Regions from separate parts of the Erwinia sorbitola genome, predicted to be linked through region 1. Evidence: predicted binding sites of a transcription regulator. Region 1 holds the regulator's gene; each other region holds the start of a gene.
What was found. Region 1 encodes LexA, which represses DNA repair genes until DNA is damaged. Its sites were predicted from a motif close to TNCTGTATGTACATACAGNA; they were not measured.
Positions count from the first base shown of each region.

Region 2: a site for LexA is predicted at 2,373-2,392, ahead of GN242_RS11380 (YebG family protein). Genes of this name have one in related genera too.
Region 3: a site for LexA is predicted at 2,540-2,559, ahead of GN242_RS08975 (metal-dependent hydrolase). Genes of this name have one in related genera too.

Region 1 covers NZ_CP046509.1:4,307,275-4,311,497, forward strand. The annotation lists gene zur (zinc uptake transcriptional repressor Zur) at 1-184, shown strand, start outside; gene GN242_RS19535 (CsbD family protein) at 270-479, opposite strand; gene dinF (MATE family efflux transporter DinF) at 696-2,018, opposite strand; gene lexA (transcriptional repressor LexA) at 2,100-2,708, opposite strand; gene GN242_RS19550 (diacylglycerol kinase) at 2,815-3,183, opposite strand; gene plsB (glycerol-3-phosphate 1-O-acyltransferase PlsB) at 3,311-4,223, shown strand, end outside.
Region 2 covers NZ_CP046509.1:2,543,102-2,547,324, reverse strand. The annotation lists gene GN242_RS11390 (bifunctional 4-hydroxy-2-oxoglutarate aldolase/2-dehydro-3-deoxy-phosphogluconate aldolase) at 413-1,051, shown strand; gene purT (formate-dependent phosphoribosylglycinamide formyltransferase) at 1,092-2,270, opposite strand; gene GN242_RS11380 (YebG family protein) at 2,409-2,705, shown strand; gene GN242_RS11375 (sugar phosphate isomerase/epimerase family protein) at 2,718-3,530, opposite strand; gene GN242_RS11370 (tellurite resistance TerB family protein) at 3,730-4,223, shown strand, end outside.
Region 3 covers NZ_CP046509.1:2,005,773-2,009,995, forward strand. The annotation lists partial or broken gene katE (catalase HPII) at 1-216, opposite strand, end outside; gene GN242_RS08970 (L-cystine transporter) at 367-1,764, opposite strand; gene GN242_RS08975 (metal-dependent hydrolase) at 1,940-2,521, opposite strand; gene kduD (2-dehydro-3-deoxy-D-gluconate 5-dehydrogenase KduD) at 2,674-3,435, opposite strand; gene hxpB (hexitol phosphatase HxpB) at 3,625-4,223, opposite strand, start outside.

The DNA of each region.
Region 1 (4,223 bases):
GCAACAAGCCGATGGAGTGGAAGATATTCTGAAATCACTGGCCCTGAAGTCAGGTTTTAAACTGAGTCATAGCGTGATTGAGGCGCATGGATTTTGTCAGCAATGCGGGGAAATTGAAGCCTGTACACATCAGGATGCGTGCCAGCACGATCATAGTGTGCAAAGCAAAAAACGTGGGCGTTAGTATAAATATTTAAGGGAAGGGTTAGAGCTGAGTGGCACTATCCTTGTGCCGGTATAGGAGCAATGTCCTGGCAGGAGCCGCTGTATTACCAGCGGTGGTTGTGACGGGTTTCCCAGTCACTTAGCTCTTTTTCGGCTTGATCTTTTTGATAGCCGTAGCGTTCCTGAATTTTACCTACCAGCTGATCGCGTTTACCTTCAACGACCGTCAGGTCATCATCGGTCAGCTTACCCCATTGTTCTTTCACTTTACCTTTAAACTGTTTCCAGTTACCGCCGGCTTCGTCTTTATTCATAATGTGATTCCTCTACCTTGGGTTAAAACAGCTTCTTTGTCTCAGAATTTGGCTTATTAGCCAGAGAATTATCTGGTGAAGCGCCTGACACAGAGATAATTGTAGTAGAGAAAATGCAATATGACCGCTAACCCCCTGCCCTGACGCTCCAAAACAGATACAAAGTCATTTAAAATCAGCAATTTAATAACTTATCGGCTTACGTAAGCAAATATTTCAGTGAGCAAACCAGCTATCATTACGCCAGTGCCGACGCCAGATAACCCACAGCGTTACCCCTCGTAACAGCAGGAACAGCGTTACTGCCAGCCACAGGCCATGATTACCCAGCCAGGGAACGGAGCACAGCGTAAGACCGAAACCCAGCGCAGCAATGGCCATACTGTTACGCATTTCACTGGCACGGGTGGCACCGATGAACATCCCATCGAGGAGATAGCAGCCTACGCCAGCCAGCGGCATTAACACCTGCCACCACAAATACCGATCGGCAAGCTGGCGTAGCGGTTCCAGAGAGGTCAACAGCGCAACGATATTCTCGCCAAACAGGGCATAAAACAGAGAGAAACCTAACGCCACCACTAACGATTGCCGACAGGCAGCGTGCCACACGTTGAGTAACTGCTTACTATTTTTCGCCCCGTAGGCTTCCCCGGAGCAGGCCTCAACCGCATAAGCAAAGCCATCCAGTGCATAGGCCGTAAAGGTGAGAAACATCAGCAGTACAGCGTTTACTGCTACCACATCATTGCCCAGTCGCGCACCGAAGATGGTCAGCGATGCAAAACAGATTTGCAGCAGTAGTGAGCGCAGCATGATATCGCGGTTTAAACGCAGCAGTCGTCCCACGTCACCGCGCCAGGCTGCCAGCATCAGCCGCAGCGTCAGACCGCGCAGTACCATGACCCGCCACACCAGCAACAGGCCAACGATCAGGCTGATGTATTCAGCAATTGCAGTGGCCGCCGCCGCGCCCTGCACACCCCACTTCAGACCGATAACGAACCACAGGTCGAGCAGAATATTTACCAGGTTGCCCACCACCAGCAGTATCACCGGAGCACGGGCGTACTGCACTCCGAGCAACCAGCCCAGCAGCACAAGGTTAGCCAGCGTTGCCGGAGCACTAAGCCAGCGCACCTGCATAAACAGGGCTGCCTGGTGCAGCACTTCGTCACTGCCGCCGGTCAGGCCCAGTGCGAGGTGAGTTATCGGGGTTTTAAACAAAATAAACACTATTCCGGCCAGCAAGGCCAACAGTAGCGGCTGCATCAGAGCGCGTGCCAGTGCAGATTTATCCCCGGCACCGAATGCCTGCGCCGTCAGCCCGGTTGTACTCATGCGTAAAAACAGCAGCAGCATAAACAGGAAGCTGGTTACAGTTGTTCCAATCGCCACGCCGCCAAGGTACGTGGGACTGTCGAGATGACCGATAACGGCAGTATCCACCAGGCCAAGGAGTGGCACGGTGATATTTGAAAGGATCATTGGCAGCGCCAGCCGCCATAGGCTTTTATCTGCGGGGGTAAGCAGTTTCATCAGAATCCATCAGAGTCGAGCTGATTAGAGATGATATACGCGCCGCAGAAGCAGCGCGCAGGATTTAGCGAGGAGTGACGATTAAATCCAGTTGCCGTTGCGAATAACGCCAACCGCAAGACCTTCAATGGTCAGGGTTTGCTGACGCAGATCGACCACGATAGGTTTGAAATCCGGGTTTTCCGGCAGAAGTTGCACCGTATTTCCCTGCCTTTTCAGGCGTTTTACCGTGACTTCATCGTCAATGCGGGCCACCACGACCTGCCCATTACGCACATCTTCCGTTTTGTGTACTGCCAGCAGATCACCATCCATAATACCGATGTCTTTCATTGACATACCGCTGACACGCAGCAGGAAATCGGCACCGGGTTTAAACAGGTCAGGATCAACCTTATAGTGGCCTTCGATATGTTGTTCTGCCAGCAGAGGCTCACCAGCGGCTACCCGACCAATCAGCGGAAGACCTTCTTCTTCTTCCATCATCAGGCGGATACCGCGAGAGGCACCTGAAACGATCTCAATCACGCCTTTACGCGCCAAGGCTTTCAGATGCTCTTCAGCAGCATTCGGGGAACGGAAACCGAGCTGCGCGGCGATCTCTGCACGAGTCGGTGGCATACCGGTTTGATTAATGTGGTCGCGAATCAGATCATAGACCTGCTGCTGCCTTGCCGTAAGTGCTTTCATCCCGCCCCCTGGTTGTTTATACAGTCGACTGTGAGTATATACAGGTATTTAGACATTTAAAACCTAAACTTGGGCGAAAGGCTGTTTGTAGTGAATTTTAGAAAACTCATCGCAAATATGGCACTAAGAGCATGATCCAGACGAAGATTGCCAGCAATATAGTTAACAGCACGGCAGCAGAGCCCATATCTTTCGCTCGACCTGAAAGCGGATGAAGTTCGCTGCCAATGCGGTCAACCACCGCTTCAATGGCGCTGTTGATAATTTCGACGACAATCACCATTACCACTGAGCCAATCAATAGCACCCGGGTGATGGCATCAACATCCAGCCAGCAGGCGACGATAACCGCCACTATTGCCGCGATGGCTTCCTGGCGAAATGCCGCTTCATGCTGCCAGGCAGCAAGGATGCCTTTCCAAGAATATCCGGCCGCTTTTATGATTCGTGTCAGTCCGGTGACATTATTTGCCATAATCAGGGAACCCTTTGAGAAGTTTAACGTCAATGAGTGGAACTACAGGTTTTTTAACACCACAGATTCTGTTAGCGCTTTCTGGTATGCTTGCGGCGCTTTGCTAACAAGAGGCTTCATGTTGTCTATGTCAGGTTGGCGTAATCTATATTATAACTTATTGAATCTTCCAGTTAAATTACTGGTAAAGAGTAAAGCAATCCCGGCTGAACCGGTTGCCGAACTCGGGCTCGATACTTCGCGCCCTATTATGTATGTGCTGCCTTATGATTCAAAGGCCGATCTCCTTGCTCTGCGTGAGCAGTGTCGCAAACAAGAACTGCCCGATCCGCTGGAACCACTGGAGATCGACGGTACGGTGTTGCCACGCCATGTGTTTATTCATGATGGCCCGCGCGTGTTCCCGTATTTTGTTCCGAATCTCGAATCGGTCAAGCTGTTCCATGAGTATCTCGACCTGCACCGCAATCATCCTGACCTGGATGTGCAGATGGTGCCGGTATCAGTGATGTTTGGTCGCGCACCTGGCCGTGAGGTACAGGGTGACAATCAACCGCATCTGCGCATGCTAAACGGCATCCAGAAGTTCTTTGCCGTCATCTGGCTGGGCCGCGATAGCTTTGTTCGCTTCTCGCCAATGGTGTCGCTGCGCCATATGGCCACCGAGCACGGTACGGACAAGATCATTGCTCAAAAGCTGGCACGCGTGGCACGTATGCACTTTGCCCGCCAGCGTCTTGCCGCTGTTGGCCCGCGTCTGCCGGTTCGCCAGGATCTGTTTAATAAGCTGTTAAAGTCCAAGGCGATTGCTAAAGCCGTGGAGGACGAAGCGCGCAGTAAAAAAATCTCCCATGAAAAAGCACAGCAGAATGCCGTTGAGCTGATGGAAGAGATTGCCGCCGACTTCTCCTACGAAGCGATTCGTCTGACTGACCGCATCATGGGCTGGACGTGGAGCAAGCTGTACCAGGGGATTAACGTCAACGGCGGTGAGCGCGTGCGCCAGCTGGCACAGGACGGTCATGAGATTGTCTATGTTC
Region 2 (4,223 bases), 1.8 Mb from region 1:
TGGCAGGTTTTGGCGAGGTACTTGAAACGGCATCCCGTACCGTTCGTTTTAACAGTAGCGGCGAGTGTTGCAGGACATTCGCCGCTAACGTCAGATAAAATATCACCCGCCGCCATTGCAGGCTGTTTGCCTGATCCTTCGGATGTAATCCTTTTTATAGCGTGATAATCCGTTAACTACATGATGACGCTGGCAAGCGTTTCCGGCCTCAGTAGTCAGAGCTTTTTCACCCCCAAAATATGGCTTCATAAAAAATGAACCTGCATTTTAAAAAACATCATGATCGCATAGACGCTCGCAGCAATTCTCCTGTATGGTAGAACGCGCAATCACTTCCTGACGCCGTGGGCGTCACTATTGCCTGCTACGCTCCACCAGGACGGAAGGCAGGCCAGACAGGAGAACGTCGTTGATGAGTAACTGGAAAACAAGCGCTGAACAGATTCTGAAAACCGGCCCGGTTGTGCCGGTTATCGTGGTGAATAAGCTGGAGCATGCCGTACCCATGGCCAAAGCGCTGGTAGCAGGCGGTGTGCGCGTGCTGGAAGTGACCCTACGCACGCCATGTGCGCTGGATGCATTAAAAGCAATGGTAAGAGAAGTTCCTGAAGCGATTGTCGGTGCCGGCACCGTACTGAATCCGCAGCAGTTAAAAGAAGTCACCGATGCCGGTGCGCAGTTTATTATCAGCCCAGGCCTGACTGAACCTCTGCTGAGAGCGGCGGTGGATGGTTCTGTACCGCTGATCCCCGGTATCAGCACCGTGTCAGAATTGATGACCGGTCTTGATTACGGCTTGCGTGAGTTTAAATTTTTCCCGGCTGAAGCTAATGGCGGTGTCAAAGCCTTACAGGCGATTGGCGGGCCATTCCCACAGGTGCGTTTCTGCCCGACCGGCGGTATTTCACCTGCCAACTATCGTGACTACCTGGCGCTGAAAAGCGTGCTGTGTATTGGCGGCTCGTGGCTGGTACCCGCTGATGCGCTGGAAGCGGGGGACTATGACCGTATTACCCGCCTGGCGCAGGAAGCGGTGGCCGGGGCGCGCTAAATGACAAGGGGCGGCAGACACCGCCCCGGATCGACCGTGTTCAGCCGCTGACTTTAACGCTGGCTGCGGCGCTGATAGCTCGCTCTACCGCCTCGTCAACGCTGTTGCCCGTAGCCAGTGCCACGCCAAGGCGGCGCTTACCCTGGATCTCAGGCTTACCGAACAGACGTAGTTGCAGTCCTGCACCAACGGCCGCTGAAAGGTTAGCAAACTGCACGTTGCTGCTCTCCAGCTCCGGCAGGATCACCGCTGATGCCGCCGGGCCATACTGGCGGATGCCGCCAACAGGCATGCCGAGAAAAGCGCGCACATGCAGCGCAAATTCAGAAAGATCCTGTGAGATCAGCGTTACCATGCCGGTGTCGTGAGGGCGTGGCGACACTTCACTAAATACCACCTCATCGCCGCAGACAAACAGCTCAACGCCAAACAGCCCGCGACCGCCGAGGGCGCTCACCACCTTCTCAGCTATCTCCTGTGCACGCTGTAAGGCAAGCTCGCTCATCTGCTGCGGCTGCCATGACTCCCGGTAGTCGCCATCTTCCTGACGGTGCCCGATAGGCGCACAGAAATGAATACCATCTACAGCGCTGATGGTCAGCAGAGTGATTTCGAAATCAAATTTTACCACCCCTTCGACGATCACCCGACCGGCACCGGCACGGCCACCCTGTTGTGCATATTCCCAGGCGGCATCCAGCTGTGAAGCTTCGCGAATAAAACTCTGTCCTTTGCCGGATGAGCTCATTACCGGCTTAATGATGCACGGGAATCCAATTTCATCAGCGGCGGCAAGGAAAGCGTCGCGGCTGTCGGCAAAGCGGTAGCTGGAAGTCGGCAGCGCCAGATCTTCAGCGGCCAGACGGCGGATGCCTTCACGGTTCATAGTCAGTTTGGCGGCGCGCGCGGTCGGCACCACGTGCTGGCCCTGCTTTTCCAGTTCAATCAGCATATCGGTGGCGATAGCTTCAATTTCTGGTACCACAAAGTCAGGTTTTTCCTGAGCAACCAGAGCGGCAAGGGCTGCACCATCCAGCATATTGATCACATGGCTGCGGTGGGCAACGTGCATTGCCGGGGCATCGGCATAGCGATCCACGGCGATCACTTCCACACCCAGACGCTGGCATTCCAGTGCTACTTCTTTGCCCAGTTCACCCGATCCTAATAACATGACACGTGTAGCATTAGGTCGCAGCGCAGTTCCAAGAGTTGTCATAATCTCTACCTGAATGGATTGAAAAAACGCGCGCAGTATAAACGAAAACGTTTGCGTGATCATCCCGCACTTTACACTTGAGTCAAAAAACCGACGCTGATACACTGTATAAAAATACAGGTAAACAGGACAAAAACCATGGCTGTTGAAATCAAATACGTTGTCGTCAGAAAAGGTGAGGAAAAGATGACATTTGCCAGTAAAAAAGAAGCGGATGCTTACGACAAAATGCTCGACCTGGCAGAAGTTTTTGCTGACTGGCTGATTGCCAGCCCGCTTGAAATTGAAGAACAGCAGGGTGAAGCTCTGGGTATGTTTATGGCAGAAAATAAAGACGCTCTGCAACAGATCCTGCGCAGCGGCAAGCTGCCGGAAAATCACAGTGCCGCTGATGACAGCGAAGAGTCTGCCGAGGCCAGGTTGCGCGCAGTATAATCTGTACCAGTCTTACAGTAGCCCGCGTAGTGACGCCATCGCTGCTTTTGCCGTAATAAGGGGATTAGCAGCATGGCGCTGGTCGTTAAACACTTCCAGCCCCAGCGGGCCACGATAATCTATCTGCTGTAAATGCTGCAATAAATCCTTCAGGGGATATTTACCCTCGCCGGGCAAGAGCCGGTGATGACGGGCGGTATCGATAAGATGCCTGGCATCGGGCTGATAATCTAAATCTGACAGCTGCACCAAAAAAATCTTCTCTGCCGGAATACCGGCGAGGTCAGCCAGCGTTCTCTGGCGCACAAAAATATGGAAAGCATCCACCACCAGCCCAAGATTAGGGGCATCAATTTTCTGTATGCGCTGCCATGCCTGTGCTGTGTTATTAATATGTGTGCTCCAGGCCATTGCTTCATAGGCCACACGCAGACCACGATCTGCCGCCTCATTCACCAGCCACCCCAAATCCTCATCAATGCGGTTAACGCAGCACTGTGGATGGGTAGAGGCGGGTACCAGCAGCGTCGATGCCCCCAGACGTTGCGCCGTTGTCATCATCTGCAATGCCTCCCGGCGTTTATCTGCGCGCAGATCCGCTGGTGCACCGTCAAAATCCAGCAGCACCTGGTAATCCGTCAGCCCCAGAGAAAGCTGCTGACAGAGATCTGCCAGCGCTGCGTCATCACCCGTCGCTTCAGCCACATCCTGCTGCCACAGCTCAACCTGATTAAAACCTGCCGCTGCGGCCGCATGTAATTTCTCCTCGCTGCTGCCGCCAAGCAGGATGGTATTAATAAATAACGGGTTGTCTATAAATGCCATCGGTGTGTTACCTCCTCTGTGGTTTGCCCTTTGAGGGTAGAGACAAGTTGCGTATCTCACAAATAAACACGTACTGAACGGATGATATCTGTTTGCTGGTTATGATGGATTGTGCGAAATTTTACAGCCTTTTCACCCTTTGACGTTTCCTGACGCGGGCTGCTTTATTGTGGAGTTTTCCGCTAATGAAGGATTCACAATGAGCAACTGGCTGCAACAGATTCAGACGGTTTTAGGCAAAGCAGGTAAATCTTCAGCGGGTGGCGAAGGATTAAGCAAAATGCTTGCCCCCGGCGCACTTGGCGGCTTGGCAGGGTTGCTGATTGCCAGCAAATCTTCGCGTAATCTGCTGATGAAGTACGGTAAAAATGCCGTGATCATCGGCGGCGGTGCCGCAGCGGGTGCGCTGCTGTGGAATAAATATAAACAGCGGGTGAGCGAAACTCATCAGGATCAGCCAGAGTTCGGTCAGCAGAGCTCCCCGGTGGATCGCCGTGCTGAACGGCTGATTGAGGCGCTGGTCTTTGCCGCCAAGAGTGATGGCCATATCGACAGCGAAGAACGTAAGGCCATTGATGAACATATTCGCCAGTCCGGTTTAGGGGCGCAGGGGGAGCAGCTGGTGCAGCGCGCCATCGATTCACCGCTCGACCCTCAGAAGCTGGCGATTGATGTAAAAAATGAGGAGGAGGC
Region 3 (4,223 bases), 2.3 Mb from region 1:
ATCAAAATGGGTGATTTTTTCGCGCAGAATAAAGTCTTCGAGCAGGGTCGGGCCTCGGGTGCCTGCACGTAACGAGTTCTGATCGTCCGCAATACGAGTGCCCTGATTGGTGGTCAGCGGCTGCTCTTTGCCGCCCTTACGAAAGTATTCAAGAGCATCTACTTTGCTATTAGCAGGTGCTGAAGAGTGGCCTTGCTTCGGGCCTTCGGATTTTTTTGACATAATTCACTGCTCCAGTAACGGGCTTTAAGACACCAGTAACTATAGAACAGTGAGCAATATACGCCTGTAAAAAGCAGGGATAAGTCAAATCAGCAGAGTAAGTGAGGGAAACGAGCCGACAGACAGCCGGCTCGTGAGGGCTAATTAATGGTGTGCCAGTTTGGCTTCGTTATCCGCATCAGTGTTCATAATCGCCTTATCCGTCTGTTTCAGCCACTGGCTGGTCAGCGTACCGGCGGTCATTGAACCATTGACGTTAAGCGCGGTACGGCCCATATCGATCAGCGGTTCGATGGAGATAAGCAGAGCCACCAGGGTGACGGGTAAACCCATTGCCGGCAACACAATCAGTGCAGCAAAGGTTGCCCCCCCGCCAACGCCGGCAACACCCGCAGAGCTGAGGGTAACAATTCCGATCAGCGTGGCGATCCACATTGGTTCAAACGGGTTGATTCCGACAGTAGGTGCAACCATTACCGCCAGCATGGTCGGATAAAGGCCGGCACAGCCGTTCTGCCCAATGGTGGCACCAAAAGAGGCAGCAAAGCTGGCGATGGATTCCGGAATACCCAGACGACGAGTCTGTGCTTCCACGCTCAGAGGGATGCTGGCAGCGCTGGAGCGGCTGGTAAAGGCAAAGGTAATAACCGGCCATACTTTTCGGAAGAAACGCAGCGGATTAACACCGTTTACCGACAGCAGCAGCGCGTGTACAGCAAACATGATCGCCAGACCCAGGTAAGAGGCCAGCACAAAACTACCCAGCTTAATAATGTCGCTAAGGTTAGAGGTAGCAACAACTTTGGTCATCAGCGCCAGAACGCCATACGGCGTCAGTCGCATAATCAGGCGCACCAGCTTCATCACCCAGGCTTGCAGGGTATCAATCGCTTTCAGTACACGCTGACCTTTTTCAACGTCATCCTTCAGCAGCTGTAAAGCGGCCACACCCAGGAAGGCAGCAAAGATAACCACGCTGATGATCGACGTTGGGTTAGCCCCGGTCAGATCGGCAAACGGATTTTTCGGTACAAAAGAGAGCAGCAGCTGTGGTGCGCTGAGATCGGCGACTTTACTCACATAGTTGCTCTGAATGGCAGCCAGACGGGCTGTCTCCTGTGCACCCTGAACCAAACCACTGGCGTTAAGGCCAAACAGCCAGGTGACAAATACCCCAACCGCTGCCGCTATCGCGGTGGTGAACAGCAGCACACCAATGGTCAGCAGACTGATTTTACCCAGCGACGAAGCATTATGCAGGCGTGCCACCGCGCTGAGGATAGAGGCGAAGACCAGCGGCATTACAATCATCTGTAACAGCTGTACATAGCCATTGCCGACAAGGTTAAACCAGCTGACAGATTCGTTGATTACCGGGCTGTTTTCCCCGTAGATAGCGTGCAGGGCCAGACCAAACAGCACCCCGACCACCAATCCAAACAGCACTTTCTTCGACAGGCTCCAACCCGTGCGGCCGGTTTTCGCGACCAGCAGCAGCAGGGCGACAAAGGCCACAAGGTTAATAATTAGTGGAAAGTTCATTCCCATTTCTCCAAAAAAATACAGGCTATCTATATGTAGCCATACTGGCGACAGTTAATGGCTGTCGCACATTACGTAAATCAGTGGCGGAATGGTATCAGCTAGTTTTAGTGCAGCCTTATATCCAAACGGAATTATTTATAATCTTTTGTGATTATCTGTCTGTTTATTCATCTTATTGTTTTTTAATTAAGCGTTCGATGTGATTTTGCGCACTATTGACTACCTGGCTTGTCCATTCTGATGCACCAAAGGGAAGCGCTCCTGCCGGGAACCAGAGGGCATAGATCACCAGGCCTGTACACAAAACGCGCTCCAGCTGGTTGCCTTTTTGGCTTCTGAGCAGCGGCAGGCGAAAACGCCAGCGGCAGGGCCACAGTAAAGGTACGCCAGCGGGTGTGAGCATATCTGCCACGATATGGCTGAGGTAGCCGAGTACCATCCCCTGAAAAGCATCTGCCGGGATCAGCCAGCCCGCAGGCAATTTTAGCTGCAACAGGGCTACGCCACCGGCCACCGCCAGCAGACTATGGGTAAACCCCCGGTGACCAAAGGCACGGGCGATCGGCTGCGACAACCATCTCAGACGCTGACCGAGAAACGACTTTGGATGGTCGATATCCGGTAACAGGCAGGTGAGGAGCGTCGCAGGAATAATATGCCACCAGTCTGCGCTGGCCAGTACCGGGGTCAGTTCGGCACGTTTGGCAAAAATCGCACTGGCGATGGCAAAAATAAGATGGCCTTCGGCCGTCATGTGAATACCTGGCTACATTACTGTCAATGTATCCAGTATAGGGAATATATACAGTGGAATAAATATGTGACGTTGTAACGAAACATAAATATTTTTGTCACTATGCTGCGGCGAACGAATCGGGAGGGCAGATTCTGCTCACCGCATCGACGCTAACGCGCCAGCCATCCGCCGTCGACCGCCAGCGTAAATCCGTTGATGTAGTCTGAGGCAGCAGAGGCAAGAAACACCACCGGCCCCATCATATCTTCGCCACTGCCCCAGCGTCCGGCGGGGATGCGCTCCAGAATCTGTTGATTCCGTTCTTCATCATCCCGCAGCTGCTCGGTGTTGTTAGTGGCCATATAACCAGGCGCGATGGCGTTAACATTGATCCCGTACTGTGCCCATTCATTTGCCATGAGACGCGTCAGGCCCATTACTGCGCTTTTTGATGCGGTATAAGAAGGTACCCTGATCCCTCCCTGATAAGAGAGCATAGAGGCAATATTGATAATCTTACCGCCTTGCCCCTGCTGAACGAACTGTCTGGCGACCGCCTGAGAGAGGAAAAACAGCGTTTTACTGTTAACGTTCATCACATCATCCCAGTCACGTTCGCTGAATTCGAGGGCATCAGCGCGACGAATAATCCCGGCATTGTTCACCAAAATATCCAGCTGAGGAGAAGCATCCAGTGCCTGTGCCATCACCGCGTCGAGAGAGTGGCTGTCAGCCAGATCTGCTGTAATGCTGATAAATCGCCGCCCGGTAGCTGTGACTTTCTGCGCAGTTTCGCTGGCAACAGAACGGTTAACACCAATGATATCGCAGCCTGCCTGGGCCAGCCCCAGCGCCATTCCCTGACCAAGACCGGTATTGCAGCCGGTAACCATGGCGACTTTACCTTCCAGATTAAATGCATTCAGGATCATCGTGACTTCCTTATAGATAAGATGGCACACGCCATAATGGGAGGAAAAACAGGGATGCGTGCGCCGATAAACGGAGCATAGGCAGAAGAGAAGATGATTACAACAAAAATGAAACGATGTTTTATTTATTTTAACGACAAGGTGAAAATATGAAAAACCAGGCGGTAGGGGTTACCGCCTGATGCTGAGTTAGCGACCGTGCAGATGTTGTGCTGTCAGCTCTTCAAGGCTGGCAAGCTTCACGTCGGCCAGCGACCAGCGCAGATCCGCTGCATGGGCAGCATCCGGCACAACGACAGAACGCATGCGTGCTGCTTTGGTGGCAATCATTCCGTTGAAGGAGTCTTCCAGCGTGACGCAGTTCAGAGGATCAATCCCCAGTCGTGCGGCCGCATCGAGATAAACCTGCGGATGAGGCTTGCTGTAGGGCAGTGATTCCGCCGAAGCCAGCACTTCGAAGTAGTCACGCAGGTTGAACATCTCCAGCACCCGCTCCAGCATAAACAGCGGCGAAGCAGAGGCGAGGCCGATCTTTAACCCTTCTGACTGACATAGCTGTAATGCCTGTTCAACGCCTGGCAGCAGGGGGCGGGTTTCTTCAACCAGGCTTAAGGCCCGCGCAATAACCCGTTGGGTAACTTCTGTCTGGGAAGGCCCCTTCCACGGCAGGGTTTCGTACCACATACGTACCACCTGATCGATGCGTAACCCGAGTGCATCCGGCAGTTCGCTGCGGCGGCTCAGGTCGACATCAAGGGTGGTGAAAACATCCAGTTCGGCTTGTTGCC